DNA from 3 places in the Shewanella spartinae genome. Region 2 is predicted to be linked to each of the others. Evidence: predicted binding sites of a transcription regulator. Region 2 holds the regulator's gene; each other region holds the start of a gene.
The links. Region 2 encodes MetJ, which represses methionine synthesis genes. Its sites were predicted from a motif close to TAGACGTCTAGACGTCTA; they were not measured.

Region 1 (6,717 bases), 1.5 Mb from region 2:
CGCCGTAGCGGGCAACTTGCTCGTTAGCTGAACGCCATCTAAGCGATACTCGAGCATACCCTGGCCTAAAATGGGCTCATCGGCGGCGGGCAGATCGAAATGGTGCAGTTGCTCACCATATTTGGCAGCCGTCACATTGACACCGGCCGGTTGACCCATGCGCCCGAAGGCCGGCGTCGTCGAGCCAATCGCGCTGACGCTGAACACCAAGGCGGCGATCACCAGACGCTGGCGAGAAAAAAGCGCCCCCCTCGGGGGGCAAAGGTCGGTCTGGTTCATCCTGAGACGCGGGCGTGGCAACATCTTACTTCTCCTTTTACGCGTTGCTTCATGGTGCGGGATCTAGTTAGATGCCAGGGCGGTATCGCCAGGCAGCAACTTGATGGTGACGCGGCGATCGAAGAAGTCATTTTCGAAGCTCTGTTCATCCTTCACCGGCGCGCTGGCGCCATAGGCCTTGGCATCCAGACGGGCCTCATCTACGCCTCTGGATACCAGGTAGCTTCTCACCTCGGCCACGCGCTGCTCTGACAGGGCCTGGTTGTAGCTGCTGTCGCCGCGGCGATCGGCGTAACCGGTGAGATCTAACTTAAGCTGCGGCGAGATCGCCATGGCATCGGCCACCTCGTTGAGCTGACTCTGAAAGTGCGGCTCGACGGTCGATGAGCCCGTCTTAAACTGGACGTTGAGCCCCAGGGCCAGCTCTTCCAAACGGGTGCCCTGATGCTGTCTAAGCTGTGCCAGTTCCACCTTGGCCTCTTGATACTCCTGCTGCACCGTCAGCAGCGCCTCATTTTGCTGCTTGAGCGCCATCATGCGGCTCTCCTGCTCGGCTAACGTGGCCTGCTGCTGTTTGATCTCGCTGTCGTTGGCCACCGTCTGGCCTATCATGCCGCCGGTGAAGGCGCCGATAATCGCGCCCACAGGGCCGGCAACCACGGCACCCAGCACTATGCCAGAGCCCACACCGATAAGCGCCTCTTCATCGGCCGAGCTATTGTTTGTACTTTGAGTCGCTTGAGTTGCGGGGGCAGCGAAAGCCATTGAGCTGCCAAATAACGAAACACTGATAAATGCGGCAATGATCTGCTTCTTCATGGGAAAATCCTCAAGTTGACATGGATTGGTAAATAAGAACCCTGTGGTTCCTGTCGATGAGGTCATTAAACCTGAGTGAAATGGCAAGTCCGGGGTGCAAAAATGACGATGCGCAGACCAAATGTGGCAAGAAAATGGCTTTTACCCCGGGCCACTTTTCTCCCGGGTATTTTGCTGTATAGTCACACTCCAGAAACCCTAAGCTGTAATGGATGGATCATGAAGCGTATTGCAATAGTGGAAGATGAGGCGGCTATCCGCGAAAACTACAAAGAGGTGCTGCAGCAGCAAGGCTACTTTGTGCAGGCGTACGCCAACCGCCCCAGCGCCATGGAGGCCTTCAACACACGTCTGCCTGACTTAGCAATCATCGACATAGGCCTAGAAGATGAGATAGATGGTGGCTTTACCCTGTGCCAGTCACTCAGAGCCATGTCGAACACCCTGCCTATCATCTTTCTGACCGCCAGAGACAGTGACTTCGACACCGTCTGCGGCCTGAGACTGGGCGCCGACGACTATCTGAGCAAAGATGTCAGCTTCCCCCATCTAATCGCTCGCCTCGCGGCGCTATTTAGGCGCTCGGACATCCAAAATGGTGCTAACCCACAAGATGGCATGATAGAGCACGGCAACCTGACCATAGATGTCAACCGCATCCAGGTCTACTGGAAACAGCAGCCTATTGAGCTGACGGTGACCGAATTTTGGATGGTGCACGCCCTGGCCAAACGCCCAGGCCATGTGCGTAGCCGTCAGGCGCTGATGCAGGACGCCAAGATCTATGTGGATGACAGCACCATCACCTCCCACGTGAAGCGGATCCGTAAGAAATTTATCAGTCAAGACCCAGAATTCGATTGCATCGATACCGTCTACGGCATGGGCTACCGCTGGGATACCCAAGACTAAGCATGTTTAATCTGCCCATCGGCCTGCGCACTAAGGTCGCCGTACTCTCCCTGTTCCTGCTCTGCCTGCCTTGGCTTGGCTATCAATATGTGTGGGAGATGGAGAAATACCTGCGCCACGGCCAGGAAAAGACTCTTGAAGGCACCACCCAGGCCTTGGCCACCGCCCTGCATGAACGCCCCAAGCTATTCGACAAGCAGGCGAGCTTCTTGTCACAAGTAAAAAAGGGGCGGGATCTTTACGCCTATCCCTTAACCGGCCCTATCCATCTGGATGGCAAGCTGGGCGAATGGGCCTCTAACCGCCACCGCGCGGTGACCTACGGCGCCGATCACCAGCTGTTTAAGGCCGATGACGGCAAGCCACTCAACGTCAGTTTCACCCATATGGTGGGCAAGTATGCCGGCTACCTCTATGGCTATTTCGAGGTGACAGATCCTAAGGTGATCTACCGCGGCACCAACAGCCTGCGCATCGACAACAACGATCATCTGGCCATCGCTACCCTGGCGCCCGACGGCCAGTTCCGCCGTTATATCGTCGCCACCATACGCGACGGCTGGATCAGCGCCTTCGAGCTGCCCGCCGATCCCCGCAAGTCCCAGCCCGTCACCCCTGAGGTGCGCATTCAGGGCAAATGGCTGAAGACAGAGAAAGGCTACAATATCGAGCTGAGGATGCCGCTTGAGATGGTGGGCAGCAAGCTGGGCTTTGCCATCGTCGATGTTAACGACAGAAAGGAACGTAACGTCGAGGCGATCGTCGGCACCTCGGCCACGGATGATGTTACCAAGCTGGGGACGGTACTGGTGCCTTCGCCTGAGATCGAGAGCATCATCAAGGGGATGAGCCACAACAGCTCGCGGATCTGGGTGGTGGATCGCCACGGCCGGGTACTGGCAAAATCTGGTGATATCTACAGCAGCACCAATGTGTGGGCGCAGACGGCAACCGAGCAGACACCGGACACCTTTTGGGGCCGCTTCAAGCAGCAGTTCCTGCACCCACTCTACTATCGCATTTTGACTACGCCGCCGAAGCATTTCGTCGACTCGCTGAAAGACTCTACCGTGCTGGAGGGCAGCCATATCCGCAAGGCCCTGGCCGGTCAGTTTGGCTCCACCTGGCGCCTCAGCCCAGATGGCAAGGCGGTGATCCTGGCCGCCGCCAGCCCCATCTGGATCGACGAAACCGTGATGGGCGTAGTGATCGCTGAGGAGACTACCCACGGCATTCGCACCCTGCGCAACAAGGCGCTGGAGAAGCTGTTTAACGTGATCCTGACCGTGATGAGCATGGGCACACTAGCGCTCTTCTTCTTCGCCTCCAGCATCTCCAGCCGCATCCGTAAGCTGAGGGACGATGCCGAGCAGGCGATCGACAGCCAGGGCCGGATCAGAAAGGCAATTGTCGGCTCTAAGGTGCGCGACGAGATAGGCGATCTCAGCCGTAGTTTTGCCAGCATAGTCGGCCGGCTGAGCCAATATACCCACTACCTGGAGAACATGTCGTCGCGCCTAGGCCATGAGCTGCGCACGCCGGTTGCCGTGGTACGCTCGTCACTCGAGCACCTCAACAGCCAGGATCTGCCGCCGCAACATCAGAAGTATGTGGACCGCGCCCACGAAGGGGTGAGCCGCCTTAATATGATCCTCAACAACATGAGCGAGGCCACCCGTCTCGAAGAGGCGCTGACCGACGCCGAGGTGGACAACTTCCCCCTCTCCAAGGTGATCTCAGGTTGTATGCAGGGCTATCAGATGACCTATGCCAATCAGGTATTTGAGCTTGAGATAGATAAGGAGCCCATGACCATGCGCGGGGTGCCCGAATATATCGCCCAGCTGATGGACAAGCTGATCGCCAACGCCATCGAGTTCAGCCAGAGCGATATGCCGATTAAGGTGTCACTCAAGGCAAAGGGCCGTCAGGCGCTGCTGAGCGTGAGTAACCTGGGGCCTTCGCTGCCCGCCAACATGGGCGAGCAGATTTTCGAATCCATGGTATCTGTGCGCGCCCAGAAGGCGCAGGACAAGCCTCACCTGGGTCTGGGGCTCTATATCGCCCGTTTGATCACCGATTTTCACAAGGGCAGCATACGCGCAGAGAACCTGATGCAGGATGGCCAGGCCACCGGCGTGGTTATCCATATCCGTCTGCCGCTGGAGGCGTAGTAACCTCCACGCTAAAAGGAAAAGCACTCCAATAAATCTCACTTTCATTTAGCCGTATAGATGTTAAGATGGCTGCATTGAGTTGCCAACACGAGAGTATGGGATGAAAAGAGAGACCAAGATAGTCAGCGTCGGCCGCGACAAGAAGTGGAGCAAGGGAGTGATCAACCCGCCGGTGTTTCGCGCCTCCACCGTGGTGTTCGACACCATAGAGGATATGCGTCATGCCACCAAGAACCGCGCCAACGGCGAGATGTTCTATGGTCGCCGCGGCACCCCAACCCACTTTGCCTTCCAGGCGGCCATCGCCGAACTCGAAGGCGGCGTAGGCACAGCCCTGTACCCTTCAGGTTCGGCGGCCATCTCAGGCGCACTGCTCTCCTTCCTCAAGGCGGGCGATCATCTGCTGATGGTCGATACCGCCTATGAACCTACTCGGGATCTGTGCGACAAGCTACTCAAGGGCTTCGGCATAGAGACCACTTACTATGATCCCCTCATAGGTGATGGCATAGAGGCGCTTATCCGCCCCAATACCAAGGTGCTGTTTCTCGAATCTCCGGGCTCCATCACGCTAGAAGTGCAGGACGTGCCGACCCTGAGCGCCATCGCCCATCGCCACAATCTGGTGGTCATGCTGGATAACACCTGGGCCTCACCCATCAACTGCCGCCCCTTCGAGCTGGGGGTGGATATTTCGATTCAGGCGGCGACCAAATATATCGTCGGTCACTCGGATGTGATGCTGGGAACGGCCACCGCCAACCAGGCTCATTGGAACCAGCTCAGAGAAAACAGCTACCTCATGGGCCAATGCACCTCGGCGGACGATATCTATCTCGCCAGCCGCGGCCTGCGCACCCTGGGAGTACGCATGGCCCAGCATGAGAAGAATGGACTAGAGGTCGCCAACTGGCTGGCCACACGCCCAGAGGTGGATCATCTGCGCCACCCCGCCTTTGACTCCTGCCCAGGACATGAGTTCTTCAAGCGGGATTTCAGCGCCTCCAACGGCCTCTTCTCCTTCGTGCTCAAACGTGGCAACATTAAGGCGATCACCGCCTTCGTCGAAGGCATGGACCACTTCAAGATGGGCTTCTCCTGGGGCGGCTACGAGAGCCTGATCCTCGGCGTCTTCGGTATCGACAAACTGCGCACCGCCACCCAGTGGGACAGCAGCAAGCCGCTGATCCGCCTGCATGTGGGCCTGGAAAATCCTGAGGATCTCATCAAAGATCTCGAGGCCGGTTTTGCCCGCTACAACGCGGTATTGGATGGCCAGAGCGACTAGCGCCTCGCCTGAATTAGCCAGAGGATCCCCCATAAAAAACGCTGTCAGATGACGGCGTTTTCTTTGTTTTGATTACCTGCTGGTTTTTCCGATTCTCGCTAGTGAGTCGCTGGCGCTCCGTTTTGCGCTGCTTGCGATCAGTGCTTAATCGCTGGCACTCATTTTTTAGCCGCTGGCGCTCTTTTTTTAGCCGCTGACTCTCAGTTTTTAGCCGCTGGCGCTCCGTTTTGCGCCGCAGGCGCTTGCCAGACCTGGGTGCCGTACAGGGGTACGGTCGACAGGCTGTGCTTATGGCTGCCATCTGTCTCCTTAGTGGAGTAAGAGAGATAGATCAGCGTCTGGCTGTCGGCGTCATAGATGCGTCTCACCTTGAGGGATTTGAACAAGATACTCAGTGAGGCCTTAAACACCACCTCGCCGCCGTGACTCTTGTCGATATTGGCGAGATCCGCAGGCAAAATCGGCCCTGTCTGACGGCAGGCGATCCCCATATCCGACGGATCGGCAAAGTCCAGATTCGCTTCGATACGACTGATATGACAGGTCACGCCGGGGATTTTAGGATCTTGCCTGGCCTCGATAATCACATCCTTGGTAGTAAAGACCCCCAGGCTCACCTTGCCCACATCATCACCGCAGCCGGTCAGCAGGCTTGTTGCTGCGACAAACATGATTCCAATCCAAGCATTCATCTTCTCTCCTTGTTGCCTCTTAGCCTTGTTGTCTCGTTGTTTTGTGGATTTATTGCCTTGACGCCTTGACGGCCTAACACCTTATTGCGTTAGCCAAACACCTTCTGCGCCCAGCGGGTTAGTCCGGCGGTCACACTACCAAAGTGGTCGCCAACCACAATCTCAGTCTCAGGATACATCTGGGCAATCTTCTGGTAAATCGCCGGGCTCTTGGCCGTACCGCCGGTGACATAGATGATATCGGCCTGCGCCTTGTCCGTCGCTTTAGCCATTGCCTCAGCCATTAAGGACTGGATCAAGCCCACAGGCTGAGCGATCGCCTCAACGAAGCCTTGCTGATCGACTTCGGCAACCAGCGCAGCATCGACATAATCCAGACTCGCCTGAGTGGCGGCATCATCTGACAGGGCAATTTTCGCCCCCTCGGCGCTGCGTACCAATCGATAGCCGAGCTGATCCCGTTGCACCTTGAGCAGGCGCGACAGCAGATCCGAGCGCTCGGCATCCTTGATCAGCTCCTCTATCATCTTGCGGCTGGTCAGGCTGGCAA
Region 2 (6,717 bases):
CCCCGGCCTAAGCCGGGGGAGATAGCTTAGTTAGAAGTTGACGACGAGTGAGGCGTTGATGTCATAGGCGGTATCGACTACTGGCAACATAGAGAAGGCAGAGCCAGCGATCACGTCATCCACCTTCTGCGGTGCGCCCACAGGGGTGCCGCTGCCGGTGTATTCGTAGTCGTAGTAAAGGCCGGCGAGTTTGATGAACATTCTTGGGTTGATATCAAACATATAGTAGGCCTCGGCCACATGACCACGGGTAGCCAGCTTGCTGCCGATAGGATCGTCTTGTGCCTGAGTAAATGGGGTCCAGTACTTGGAGCCATAGTTATACTCGAGACCGAATTTTCCGTATGGCGCCGGGATCTGAATACCTACATAGATACCGTAACCATCTTTGGTGTCGTTCTCATCGGCGACGCTTGGCATCATGATGATCTCGCTGCCGTCGGCATTGAGCTGTGCTTCAAATACCGCGTCGCTGAGCATGCCACCAAACATTCCGGCATTACCGTTGCCTTCGGCGCGGGTCCAACCGAAAGAGGCGAAGGCTTTGAAGTCTTCATCGCTCTCGTAGGCGTAACCTATGCCGCCCAGGTACATGTCGCCGATCACGCCGCTAGGCTGTACTCGGGTCTGGAAGTTGAAGTTGCTGAACTTCTGCATGTCCTGGTACATGGTCGGTGCGAAGATGCCGGCTAGCTGTGTTGGGAAGGCCATGGTGCCCTTGAAGCCATCGTTGATATCTTTGGCGCCAAAAAGAGTGAACTGCAGGAAGTGGTTACCGTCGTTGATGGCATCTATGTTAAAGCCGCCCAGGTGGGTGTCTTTGGTGACGATATCGCCAAACATCTCACCATTGCCCCACTGTGACTCGAAGCCCTGGCCATAACAGAAACGCACCACCTGACCTTCGATGCCGGTGAGCTCACCCAACTTGTAACCTAGGGTGGCGCCGTCGAAGTTGAAGTTAACCAGGTGACCCGATGGCGTACCGCCGCGTTTCTCGTTTTCACGATATTGGGTTGGTGGGCCATAGGTAGATGGACGACGACCGATAGAGAGGTAGGTGTTGCTGCCACCTATGTTCTTCCAGTCGAAGTAGGCGCGTTCGACCCTGAGCCAGTCGCCGCTGGTGTTACCACTGTTGGTGCCGTCCATGGTGAAGGAGCGCCATGAGTCGAACACCTGAACACCTGTGGAGTCACCCCAGTTTTTGTACATGCTGAGACGGCCGGCGAAGCTGACGTTATCCCATACCTTGGCCTTGAGGTTGAGTCGCAGACGCGTGGTGTAGAAGATGTCGTTGTTGATGTCTTGGGTGGTCTTAGGAGCCAGCACGTAAGGCATCACACCTTGTAGCATGCCGCTCTGGAAGGCGGCGGCAAGATCCGGGTTGGCAGCCATCATCTGTCCCAGGGGGGAGTTGGGATCGTTAGGCATACCAAAGGCACCAGACATGGCTTTAGCCCCAAAATCATTGAAGTCCACCTTGATTGCAGGGTTCCAGGTGACATTTTGGTAGTGCAATGAATGGGCCTTGGTACGGAAATCGCCGGTGATCTCTAATCGGTCGAGAGCTGTGTGGCGCTCGTTCTTATCGACGCGGCTGTTGATCTGATCGATCTCTTCGGTGAGATCGGCAAGTTATTGTTTAAGTTCGGCTATTTTTTGCGCATCGCTATCGGCGGCATAGACTGAGCCTGACATAGCCAGGGCGTTAGCGATCAATATAGACAGTAGAGTACGCATGTGAATCTCTCCTTAGGCGCTCATCGGGAGCGGTGAATGAGCGCTTCGATTACGAAAGCTGTGGTTAACCGCAAGTCTGTGGCTGATCTGAGTCGGCCGCGTGGTCGTATAAGAACTGCTGGATATCCAGGCGTTCTTTGTCGGAGAGCTTTTTAAATACGTCTGGTTGGGCGCTGTGCATGTCGCGCTTGAAGAAGCGATCCCACTGGCTCATGGTCTTGCTCATGGGCGTGAGTTCACCGGCGGCATCGCCCTTGCTGTGGCAGGCTTTGCACTCTTTTTTATAAAGGTGTTTCCCTTTCTTAGGGTTACCACCGTCGACGGCGTAGACTTGTCCGCCTACGGTGAAGGCGAGGAGTAAGCATGTAGCTATTTTGGCAACGTTTTTCATCATCATTTTCCTTAATCGCTACTCTGAGCGATTTATTAACCTGAAACAAAATGCTTGTTTCTTGTTGGAAAATTTACCAAAAGGGGTTAGTTGTAAATTTGATGTTGATCACCTTCATGAAAAAAATCTAATTGATAAAAATATCATGGATAAAAATCTAATGAATATTTGATAATGCAATGAAATTTAATGGTTTTTGTTCTTAAGGTTTTGCTGTCTTGTGATCTTGCTCTCGGGGAGAAACCACCTAGTTAGATCACACTTTATTATTTCAGCTCTCTCTAAATAGGTATTTTTGCTTGTTTTTGTATTGCAAACGGGCCTGTTTTAACGGGCTGGGTGGCGAACCGAATCGGCAGGTTTCTCTGGCAATGGGAAGGGGCGGCAAAATGATTTAAAAAAAAGTGTCTGATCGAGCTGTTTTGAGAGCACTTTTTAGCCGTCTTAGTCTATCTTTAAAGACGACTCGGGTAGATTCTCGAGCGAGAACAAAAATAATGAACGGGGTGAATGAGATGAAATACCTTAGCTTGGTCATCGCAGTGTTATTGTCTGGTAGTGCCTCACTGGCATCTGCCGCCTCCCTCTACAACGAGGCCCGTAGTGATGCCATGGGCGGAACCGGGGTCGCGGCCTCTAACCGCGAAGGTGCCGCCTTTATCAACCCCGCTCTGTTAGCCATTCATGCCCCCAAGTATTCCGGCGGCGCCGTGATGTTGCCCGTGCTGGGTGCCGAGGCTGCCAATATCGATAATCTGACCGACAAATTCGACGCCCTGCAGGCCTCCTATGACGGTCTGGAGGCGGCCATCAATGCCAGCGACGTCACTGGGATCACCAATTACCGCGACATGCTGGTCGCCGATCTCAAGTCCCTTGATGGTGAGAATGCCTATGGCAGCGTGGGGCTAGGTTTCTCCGTGGTTTTACCGACCAAGCGCATGCCTATGTCGATCTTTTACAAGACCTATATCGATGCGGTGAGCGTGGCGGTGATCGAGGACAGCGACATAGACGCCCTGACTAATCTCGATCCTAACAATCCGCCTGCCGTCACCGATCTGGATTCGCAGGGGGCCGTGGTCGCCGGTGCCATCTCTGATCTTGGTGTGGCCCTCAGCTTCCCGCTGTCGATCGTCAACATGCCGGTCGCCGTCGGTATCTCGCCCAAGCTGCAGCGCATCGACACCTATAACTATGTGGTCAGCGCCAACAACTTTGACGCCGATGATTTCGACGACAACAAGTACCGCAACGATGATACCGTGGCAAACCTGGATATTGGCGTGGCCATTCAGCCACTCGAACGCATGACCATAGGCCTGTCGGGACGTAACCTGGTGAGCCAGAAACTGGACACCGTCGAGGCGATGGGACGCAAGTTTACCTACCGTGTCGAGGCCCTCTATACCTTAGGTGTGGCCTATGATTGGGATAACTTCAGCCTGACGACAGATGTGGATCTTAATGGTCATAAGCGATTCGATGAGATAGGCGAGACCCAGTATTGGCGCCTGGGCGGCGAGATGAGGGCGACCGATTGGCTGGCCCTGCGTGTCGGCTATCGCCACGACATGAAAGATACCAGCAGTAATCTCTATACCCTGGGCACGGGCTTTACCATAGGCCGCTCCTTTAATCTGGATCTCACCGGTCTGGTGGGCACAGATGACGCCGTGGGCGGGGTGATTCAGACCTCCTATCATTTCTAGGATAGGTTTTTTAGAAACAAGAAGGCCGGCTATGATGCCGGCCTTCTTTTGAGCCTAGGTGTTAGAGCAGGGCACTTAAGGACTTGGCGGCCAGCAAGATGGCGCTCAGGCTACAGAGCACCAGCGTCATGATGCGGGTCTTATTCTTGTCTATGCGTCCCACCAGGCGATTGGCCATCAGGTAACCCAGCAGCACAGAGGGGAGCAGCAGCGCCGAGCAGTAGAAGTGATGCAGGGTCAGTAGACCCGTAAGCCCCAGGATCACTATGGCGATGGTGGAGCTGAAGATGAAGAAGGCCGACAGGGCCGCGCGAAACTGCTTGGCATCTTTACCCGAGAGCAGTATGGCCAGCGGTGGTCCGCCGATAGCGGCGATGTTGCCGAAGATCCCCGAGATCACCCCGGCGATAAACAGGCTGCGGCGGTTGACCACTAAGTTGAGCCGCATCAGGCTCAGCAGTACGGCGATGGCCACGATGATGGCGATAGTCATGCCGAGCACGTCCTGGGGGGCGACCATGAGCAGGCCGGCGCCGATCAGTCCGCCGGGGATGCGTCCCAGCAAGGCATATTGCAGGCCGTTGAATTCCAGGGCGCCACGCTCGCGGATCAGGGTCAGCAGGGCGATAGAGAAGCCCATCAGGATCACCGGCGCAGGCACCAGAGACGGTTCGATAAGGTAGAGCAGAGGCGCGGCGACGACTGCCATGCCGAAACCGATCAGGCTCTGGGTGAGGGCGCCGACGAAGACGATAAGCGAGGCTAGCGCCAGAATATGGGGATCGAGCGGAAGTGCAGGCACTGCAATGTTCCAGGCTAAGGTTGAAAACTAAAAGAGGGACCGCCTAGCGATCCCTCTATCGATTCGTGTGTGAGTGGATCACTCCATCTCTTCCCACTCTATGCCCATCTCGGTCATCAGACGTTTGACTTCGGCTGGGATGCTATCTGGCTTGTCTTTAGACAGGTCATCGTCTTGGGGGAGTGGTTGACCGGTGTAGGCGTGCAGGAAGGCCTCGCACAGCAGCTCGCTGTTAGTGGCGTGACGCAAGTTGTTGACCTGGCGCCGGGTGCGTTCGTCGGTTAACACCTTAAGCACCTTAAGAGGAATAGAGACAGTGATCTTCTTTACCTGCTCATTCTTCTTACCATGTTCAGCATAGGGGCTGATATAATCGCCATTCCACTCAGTCATTGACTCACCTGTAAATTCTAAAATTCGGTGCAGATTTTAAACCCTTACAAATTACAGTCAAATTATTGCCTCGAATTTTTGGCAAATGCAAATAGATTTCTAAATGTTTGGACGTCTAAACGTCCAAAAGTTGTTGACGCCCACTACCGGCTTAGGTACATTTAGACGTCCAGACATCTCTTTTGTCCGAGGTGCCTGCCCAGATCCATATTGAGGAGTTGAAGATGACAGCGCGTAAACTAGCCACCGCCGCCGTACGACGAGGCATAGAGTCAGACACTCAGCACGGTGCCGTGGTGCCGCCTATCTATCTGTCGACAAACTACTCGTTTGAAGGGCATCAACAGCCGCGGGCGTTCGATTACAGCCGTTCCGGTAATCCGACCCGCTCCATTCTCGGCGATGCGATTGCCGAACTGGAACAAGGGGCGACCGGCGTGGTGACCTGCACCGGCATGGCCGCCATCACCCTGGTGACCAGCCTGTTAGGCCCAGAGGATCTGCTGGTGGTGCCCCACGATTGCTATGGCGGCAGCTATCGTCTCTTCACCAACCTGGCCAAGAAGGGCGCCTTTAGGCTCCTGGTGGTGGATCAAACCGATGAGCGTGCGCTTGAGCAGGCGCTGACCCAGTCACCCAAGGTGGTGTGGCTGGAGACCCCCTCTAACCCGCTGCTGCGAGTAGTCGATATCGAGGCCATCGCTCAGGCGAGCCATAAGGTGGGCGCTCAGGTGGTGGTGGACAACACCTTCCTCTCTCCTGTGTTACAACAGCCGCTGTTGCTGGGGGCCGATATCGTGGTGCACTCCACCACCAAATATATCAATGGTCACAGCGATGTGGTGGGCGGCGCCGTGGTGGCCAAAGACCCTGAGGTGGGCGAGCTGCTGCACTGGTGGTCGAACACCCTAGGTCTCACCGGGTCAGCCTTCGACAGCTACCTGACCCTGAGGGGGCTGAGAACCCTGGCGGTGCGCATTCGTGAACACCAAGCCAACGCTCAGAAGGTATTGGCACTGCTTTGTGACCACAAGGCGGTGGAAAAAGTGTATTATCCGGGGCTTGCCGAGCATCCAGGCCATGAAATTGCGGCCAGACAGCAGAAGGGCTTCGGCGCTATGCTGAGTTTTGAATTAAAAGGTGGCGAATCGGCACTCGTTGCCTTTTTAGATGCGTTACAATACTTCTCGGTAGCCGAGAGTCTGGGAGGCGTAGAGAGTCTGGTGGCGGTCCCCGCGACCATGACCCACAGAGCCATGGACCCGGAGGCGCGCCGTGAGGCGGGCGTGAAAGATACCCTGATCCGTTTGTCAGTGGGCATAGAAGATGGCGAGGATCTGGTGGCAGATATTCTTGCGGGTTTAGAAGCGGCTATCGCGGTAAGTAGTTAAAGGGTTTGAGGAGCAGATAATGACACGATGTCATTTGCATAAGTTTGGTGGTTCTAGTTTAGCGGATGCAGATTGTTACCGCCGCGTCGCCCACATTTTACTGACCCACGGCCACAGCGATGATCTTATCGTGGTGTCGGCCGCGGGCAAGAGTACCAATTTCCTATATCGTTTGCTGGAGCTGTGCGACACAGATCAGCTGTGGCAGGAAGAGTTACAGGTGCTGGTGAGTTACCAGCAGAATCTAATCGAGCAGCTGCTTTCCAACGAGCAGGCCCGTAGCCT
Region 3 (6,717 bases), 1.6 Mb from region 2:
CAGGCAAACTGGGTAAAGCCTACCCCGTCAAGCTGCTCGCCGAAATACTCCACCATGTCGTTGCGCTCGGCCTCGCCATGGACCAGGACATCGATCCCCAACTTAAGCTGACGCGCTATGCTGTCGCGGGTCACCGCCTCGAGCTGCGCCACATAGGCCTGCTCGGTCAGCTCGCCCTTACGCCAGCGACTGCGTAGACCGCGAATGGCCGGCGTCTGCGGGAAGGATCCGATGGTGGTGGTGGGCAGCAGCGGCAGACGAAAACGGGCCTGTTGCTTTAGGCGGCGCTCGCCAAAACCGCTAGGACGATTGAAATCCTCAGGCGTTAAGGCCTTGAGCCTCGCCTGCACCTCAGGGTTGGCCGCCTGCTCACGGGCCTGACGCCTCACCTCACAACGCGCCACTATCGCCTGGGCTGCCTCGCTCTGTGGGGTAAGCAGCAAGGTGCGCAGCGCCGCCAGCTCGTCGAGTTTCTGCTTGGCAAAGCTGAGTTGATTGGCTAGCTCTGGCGCCAGCTCGGTTTCGCTCTCCAGATCCACGGGCACGTGTAAGAGCGAACAGGAAGGCGCCAGCCAGATTTGCTCGCCAAGATCCGCCACCACAGCGCGCAGACGCTCGGCCAAGATGTCGAGATCCGCCGCCCACACGTTACGGCCGTTGATCACCCCAAGGCTGAGCACCTGCGTCGGCTTCAAGCTGGCGCCAAACAGGGTGAGCTGCTCGGCATCGCTCACCAGATCCAGATGCAGGCCATCGACTACGAGATCCTTAATCAACTCATGATGATGGGCCACAGAGCCATAGTAACTGGCTAGCAGCAGCTTAACCCCCAGGCCACTGAGTTCTTTGTATGCCGGCTCGAAGGCCGCCAGCCAGTCATCATCTAGCTCCAGCGCTAAGATAGGCTCGTCGAGCTGCACCCAGGTCACGCCTTGATCGGCAAATCGCGCCAGAATCGCCTGGTAGGCCTCGAGCAAGTTGGGCAGCAGGCTCAGCTTGTCGAAGGGCTCGCCCTCGCACTTGGCAAGATAGAGGTAGCTGACCGGGCCAAGCAATACCGGCTTAGGCTGATGCCCCAGGGATTTAGCCTCGGCCACCTCGTCGAACAGCTGCTCATAGGCTATCTCGAAGCGCTGACCCGCCGTGAGCTCGGGCACTATGTAGTGATAGTTGGTGTTGAAGTATTTCTTCATCTGGGCGGCACGGCTCGCCTCCCCCGTGGGGGCGCGGCCACGGGCCACTCGAAACAGGGTATCGAGATCCACCTGCTCGCCGCTGCGATGGCGCGCCGGGATGGCATTGATGGTAGCGCTCAGGGTCAGCACCTGATCGTAGAAGGCAAAGTCCCCAACCGGCACTTGCTTCACCCCCGCCACCTGCTGCCACTGCCAATGGGTTCTGCGCAGCTCGCTGGCGAGCGATTGCAGCTGCGATTGGTCTATCTCACCACGCCAATATTTTTCCAGGGCAAATTTGAGTTCCCGTTGACGGCCGATGCGGGGAAAGCCTAATGAAGCGATATCTAGAGTTTGCATATTGTATACCTTTTGCATTAAGATGAGCGAAATTCATGGTTAGCGCCCTTCGCTGTCATCGCAATACAGGTTTGAGAACTGAAATTGCACAACAAACTAAAACAGGCGTCTGGACGTCTAGAAGTTTATTGTGCTAGTCTGTTGTCTCGCAATCGAATTGATTTCACGAGCAACATGAGCCAAATTCATGTGAGGTAAAAATGATAGAGCTTAGGCATTTACGTACATTGGTCGCCCTGAAAGAGAGCGGCAGTCTCGCGGGCGCAGCCAAGAAGCGCTTTGTCACCCAGTCGGCCTTATCCCACCAGATCAAGGAACTGGAGACCCGCATCAACTCGGCGATTTTCGTGCGTAAGAGTAAACCCCTCTCCTTTACTCAGGAGGGCGCGCGGTTGCTCAATCTGGCCGAGGAGATCTTGCCTAAGGTGATAGAAACCGAAATCGATCTCAAGAATGGCCTGGGCAGCGAGGCGAGAGATCTCTTTGTGGGTATCGAATGCCACAGCTGTTTTCGTTGGCTGATGCCGGTGATCGAGCAGTTTAATGCCAGCTTTCCTCACACCAACTTAGAGCTGTCGAGCCGCCACCTGTTCGACTCGCTGACCGCGCTCAAGCAGGGACAGCTGGATGTGGTGCTCACCTCTGACCCTATTCCCGACCATGATATCGCCTATCAGCACCTGTTCGATTTCGAGGTCAAACTCCTGGTCGCCGCGGATCATCCGTTGGCCGAGCTCCCCTATGTCACGGCGGCGCAGCTTAAGGATCAGACCCTGCTCACCTACCCAGTGCCACTAGACAGGCTGGATATCTATCGCCACTTCATGGAGCCTGCGGGCGTGCCGGTTGCCAAGCAAATCCGCTGCGATCTCACCGCCATGTTGCTGCAACGCATCGCCTGCAAAGATGGGGTCTCCGCCCTGCCGAGTTGGTCGATCAACGAGGCCCACGGCCTGTCGCTCAAGGCGGTAAAATTGGGTTCAGAAGGGCTCAGACGCCCACTCTTTGGCGCCTATCGCAGCAATGGCAGCAGCGCCCGTCTCGCCCAGCAGTGGCTCAATCTGGTGACCTCTGAGGGGCTGGAGCGTCAGGGGCACTAAAGGCGCAATTTCAGAAAAGCTAAAATTAAGGCACAAAAAAACCTGCACTCGGCAGGTTTTCTTTTGTCAGGTCGAATGCCCTAGAGCGGGTTGAGCAGTTGATTGCGCATGGATAGCACTCTGCGCAGCACCAGACCCGGAGAGTCTGGATTGCGAGTCTGACGTAGGTTATGGGCGATCATAAACTCTTCTCTGAGTTCCTCATCCAGGCCTAATGACTCGAATGCCTCAAGGGTCAGCGTCTGCTTCTGATTATCGATCAGCGACTTGATGATAGAGAGCGGGAACGACTGCTCCGACTCGGCATTCAGGTAGGCGAAGGCTGTCAGGGCGATGATCTCGCCAAACACACTAAACAGCGCCAGGGTCTGCACCTCATCGGGATTGATGTTCACCCCTTCCATATGATGCAGGCTATCCACGGCGTCTGTAGCGATGCTCTCGGTGAGCGCCCAGTAGCCGTATACCAGCTTCTTGTAGGGCTGTGGCAGCTCGTCGAGACGCTCCTTGAGGTAAAAGGTGAAGGCATAACGGTAGATATTGACCTGGCCCAGGCGCACCAGGGCATCTTTCAATGAACGGTTCTTCGATGACACGCTGGCGTTAGCCGCCGAGTTGCTGCGCCATAGCAGATGTGCCGCCAACGCGGGATCGGAAGAGACTATATCGATCACATTGCGGATATCGCCATCGGCAATAATGGCTTTCTTCAGCGGGATCAGAATCCCCCGTCGTCCGATAACCTGTTCTTCATTGGCAATAATTGCGCGTACTTGAGTGAATACCTGATGCTCAAGATCTGTCATGAGAAGTTATTAACCTGATTTATTATTGGCACGGCGCCATTTGTTATCCGAGAATTTACCCATAAAACGACTGTCTGGGTCAAGTCGATTTGGGGTAAAAACGGACATTAACCTAAATAAATTCATCTTGCCACTCACGCTTGAGCTTTCAGCCTATAATGGACGAAAGATAAGCGACAAAATTCCGCCACTTAACCAAGGGGTGACGCCCATTGACTGGCTACTGCCAGGGCCATTTTAGCTATAGGGCACCTGCCTGTTGCAGACGCTGATATAGGTGCTCGGCGAGACGACGATAGCCTTCATCGTTGAGGTGAATCGCATCAGATTTTACCTCTGATAATTTTAGCAGTTCTGTCAGAAAATCCTCAATAAATAGCGGCTGATATTGCGCGGCCAGCTGCCCATACAGGGGCGCGGTTTCTAGCCAGATACTCTTCTGGGGCACACCGATCAACACAACAGGAATATCGCGCCGGTGGGCCTGTGCCAGCATGGCAGAAAGGTTGGCCTCGACCTGCGCCGCGCTGCCATTACGCAGAAAATCATTGCCCCCCTCGAGCAAGATGATGAGATCCGGCGCCGTCTCATCCAGTACTCGGGCGAAGCGCTCGCGGCCCTGGGATGTGGTCTCCCCCGAGATGCCGGCGTTGATCACCTCGCGTCCGCTTATTGCTTGCAGCTGCGCAGGATAATCCATGCCTGGGCTGGCTCCCACGCCCTGAGTCAGGCTATCGCCAAAGGCAAGGATCCTGGCACTCCCCGGCAAGGGAGCAAGTGAGGGCCCGCCACTTGGCCAGAAGATGATGGCCAAGATCAAGATAACGGGCAAGAGCAGCCACTTAAATTTCATCCCACAGACTCCCAAATGATCTATGCCCTATGATGAACAGCAGGCAATAAAAAAGCCAGTCAGATCTGACTGGCTCTTAAGGCTAAAGCCGCGTTAGAAGCGGTAGCTGGCGGTCAGGCGCAGCGCCCGGCCTGTGCCAGGGTAATAACCGCTACCCCAGGTGCTGAAATACCCTGAGCTGACATACTCCTTGTCCAGCAGGTTATCGACCCGCAGGCTGGCCAGCCAGGCATCGCGGCTATAGTTGATGGCGATGTTCGCCAGGGTATAGGCATCGAGCTTATCGCCCTGGTTGGCATTATCACCCTCCATGTAACGCTCACCGGTGTAGACCGCCTCGGCGAAGAGCTGCAGATGCTCATATACATCGTAGCTGACATAGCCACGACCTGAGTTCTTGGCCACCCAGGAGAGCGCCTTACCCTCGTTAGCCCCTTCGGTAAACTCGGCGTCTATGTAGTTATATTCAAGCCCAAGCAGTAGATCCTGAGTCGCCTGCCAATCCCAGTCTGCGCTCACCCCATAACGGCGCGAGGCATCGGCGTTCACGTTGGCGCCGGGAAAACTACCACCGACAGGCGTCTCGGCGCTGGGGTCGAAGACGATCTCATCTTCGAGATCCAGACGATAGGCACTCAGGCGCAGGGTATTACGCTCGAGCAGCAGATCCCAGCCCGCCTCGTAGGAGCGACCCGTCTGCGGCTTGAGTCCCTGAATGCTAGCCGGGGTATAGGCCTGCTCATCCACCTTGGCGAAACGGAAGTTATCGTCGGCCCGCAGGTAGAATCTATGTTGCTGGCTCGGGCGATAGTTGATGCCAAGCTCGAAGGCATGGGCATCCTGATCCAGATCTATCCCATTAGGGTACGCACTGGCGTCCACCAGCTCATCTGTCACCTCGGCGTAACGACCGCCCACCACATAGCTAAAACTCTCGGTGAGGGGCACGGTCGCCTGCACATAGGCGCTGGCCAGCTTCTGCACATTGCTGCGATTACTAAATGTCGCCTCGCCGCGGCTAAGATCCAGACCGGTCACCAGCTTAAGCTCGCCGTTATCCGTCTTGATGTTAGCCACAGCCTTAGGCTTAAACTCGAGCAGGGAGCGGGTATCGCGGCGGCTTGTGTTCCAGGTGCTTAGCCCTGTTGTTAGGGTGTCGCTGTAGTTAAGGTCGGCGCCCAACGACCAGGCCTCATTCAGCTGGCGCTGATAGCCGGTGCGGGCCGCCGTGGTCATCTCATGCAGGTAGGCATCGATAAAGAGATCGCCCTGCTTCAGATCACCCATTTGTCTTGGGTTTTGCTTGAGCTGATCATCATTCAGCGCAGCAGCGAGTTCGCGGTGGTTGTCATAGTGACTCGCCTCGGCGAAGAACTGCTGCACCTCATCGTCATACTGCAGTCGCCCCAGCACAGAGCTGGTCTTGCTGGCATTGTGATCGCGATAGTTATCGCTCTTGAGGTGGTTGGCCGCGCCATAGAGGCGCCAGTTGTCGTTGATGGCGACCGAGCCCTCGGCCTTAGCCTCAAAGGTGTCAAAGCTACCGCCGGAGAGCTGCAGGCTGCCGCCGTTATCTTTCGGCGCCTTGGTGATAATGTTGATCACCCCGCCAACCGCCTGGTCACCATAGAGTACACCGGCGCTGCCAGAGAGGATCTCGACTCGCTCCACCTGATTGAGCCCGATGGCGCCGATGCTCGGCGCGGCGATATCGATATTGTTGAGGCGACGACCATCGAGCAGGATCAAGGTGTTGTTGACCGCCTGACTGGCACTGAAACCGCGCATAGCAAATACGGCGCCCGAGTTTGAATCTGAGACCTGAATACCGCTCTGTCCGCGCAGCAAATCGGTGAGGTTGGTGGCACCGCTGAGCTCGATGGCGGCGGCGTCGATCACATTGACGTTAGCCGCGATATTGATAGGGGTGTTTTCGCTGCGGCCGATAACCGTGATAGTTTCATCCACAGGCCCTGGGGTGCCCGAACTTTCCGCTAAGGCAGGAAAGCTTCCGGCCAGACAGGCGCCAAGCAGTAGCGCAATTTTACTAGGTTGTGTACCCATTTTCCTTTAACTCCTAAAAGGGAAACAGGGCAAGGCGTCACGACTGGGCGCAGTCCATCAAACCGCCAGGGTCGCATTTCGAGATCTGCCCGCCGAAATCTCAAAATCACCTTAAGGGCCGGTCTCCGGACTGAGGCTAAGTCTAAACAAAGGGTTTAAACGACGAGCATAGATTTTTTTAACGCCATGATATTAAAGGCACGGCGCACCCAGCTCTCACCTATCACCGTTGCGGGGGCAGTGCCAGATTCTCACTGGCTTCCCGATTATCCCTTGCGCCATTTTGGCTAGGGCACCACATAAGGTTGACTAAATTAGGTCACGCTCTGTCTCATGGCAAGCCGCGATTTACCCGCGGC

Region 1: the regulator MetJ is predicted to act here: its motif matches at 4,234-4,251, upstream of K0I31_RS09215 (cystathionine beta-lyase).
Region 3: the regulator MetJ is predicted to act here: its motif matches at 1,646-1,663, upstream of metE (5-methyltetrahydropteroyltriglutamate--homocysteine S-methyltransferase).

What each region holds. Positions count from the first base shown of each region.
Region 1 is NZ_CP080418.1:2,048,832-2,055,548, reverse strand. Features, by position in the region: gene K0I31_RS09235 (marine proteobacterial sortase target protein) at 1-303, opposite strand, end outside; gene pdsO (sortase-associated OmpA-like protein PdsO) at 343-1,098, opposite strand; gene pdsR (proteobacterial dedicated sortase system response regulator) at 1,318-2,010, shown strand; gene pdsS (proteobacterial dedicated sortase system histidine kinase) at 2,013-4,184, shown strand; gene K0I31_RS09215 (cystathionine beta-lyase) at 4,288-5,475, shown strand; gene K0I31_RS09210 (CreA family protein) at 5,676-6,167, opposite strand; gene yegD (molecular chaperone) at 6,257-6,717, opposite strand, start outside.
Region 2 is NZ_CP080418.1:578,893-585,609, forward strand. Features, by position in the region: partial or broken gene K0I31_RS02605 (DUF3373 domain-containing protein) at 31-1,743, opposite strand; gene K0I31_RS02610 (c-type cytochrome) at 1,808-2,137, opposite strand; gene K0I31_RS02615 (conjugal transfer protein TraF) at 2,650-3,846, shown strand; gene K0I31_RS02620 (sulfite exporter TauE/SafE family protein) at 3,908-4,648, opposite strand; gene metJ (met regulon transcriptional regulator MetJ) at 4,727-5,041, opposite strand; gene metB (cystathionine gamma-synthase) at 5,266-6,432, shown strand; gene K0I31_RS02635 (bifunctional aspartate kinase/homoserine dehydrogenase II) at 6,452-6,717, shown strand, end outside.
Region 3 is NZ_CP080418.1:3,584,871-3,591,587, forward strand. Features, by position in the region: gene metE (5-methyltetrahydropteroyltriglutamate--homocysteine S-methyltransferase) at 1-1,535, opposite strand, end outside; gene K0I31_RS15585 (LysR family transcriptional regulator) at 1,736-2,635, shown strand; gene K0I31_RS15590 (HDOD domain-containing protein) at 2,716-3,441, opposite strand; gene K0I31_RS15595 (arylesterase) at 3,683-4,294, opposite strand; gene K0I31_RS15600 (TonB-dependent receptor) at 4,388-6,358, opposite strand; cobalamin riboswitch at 6,458-6,674, opposite strand.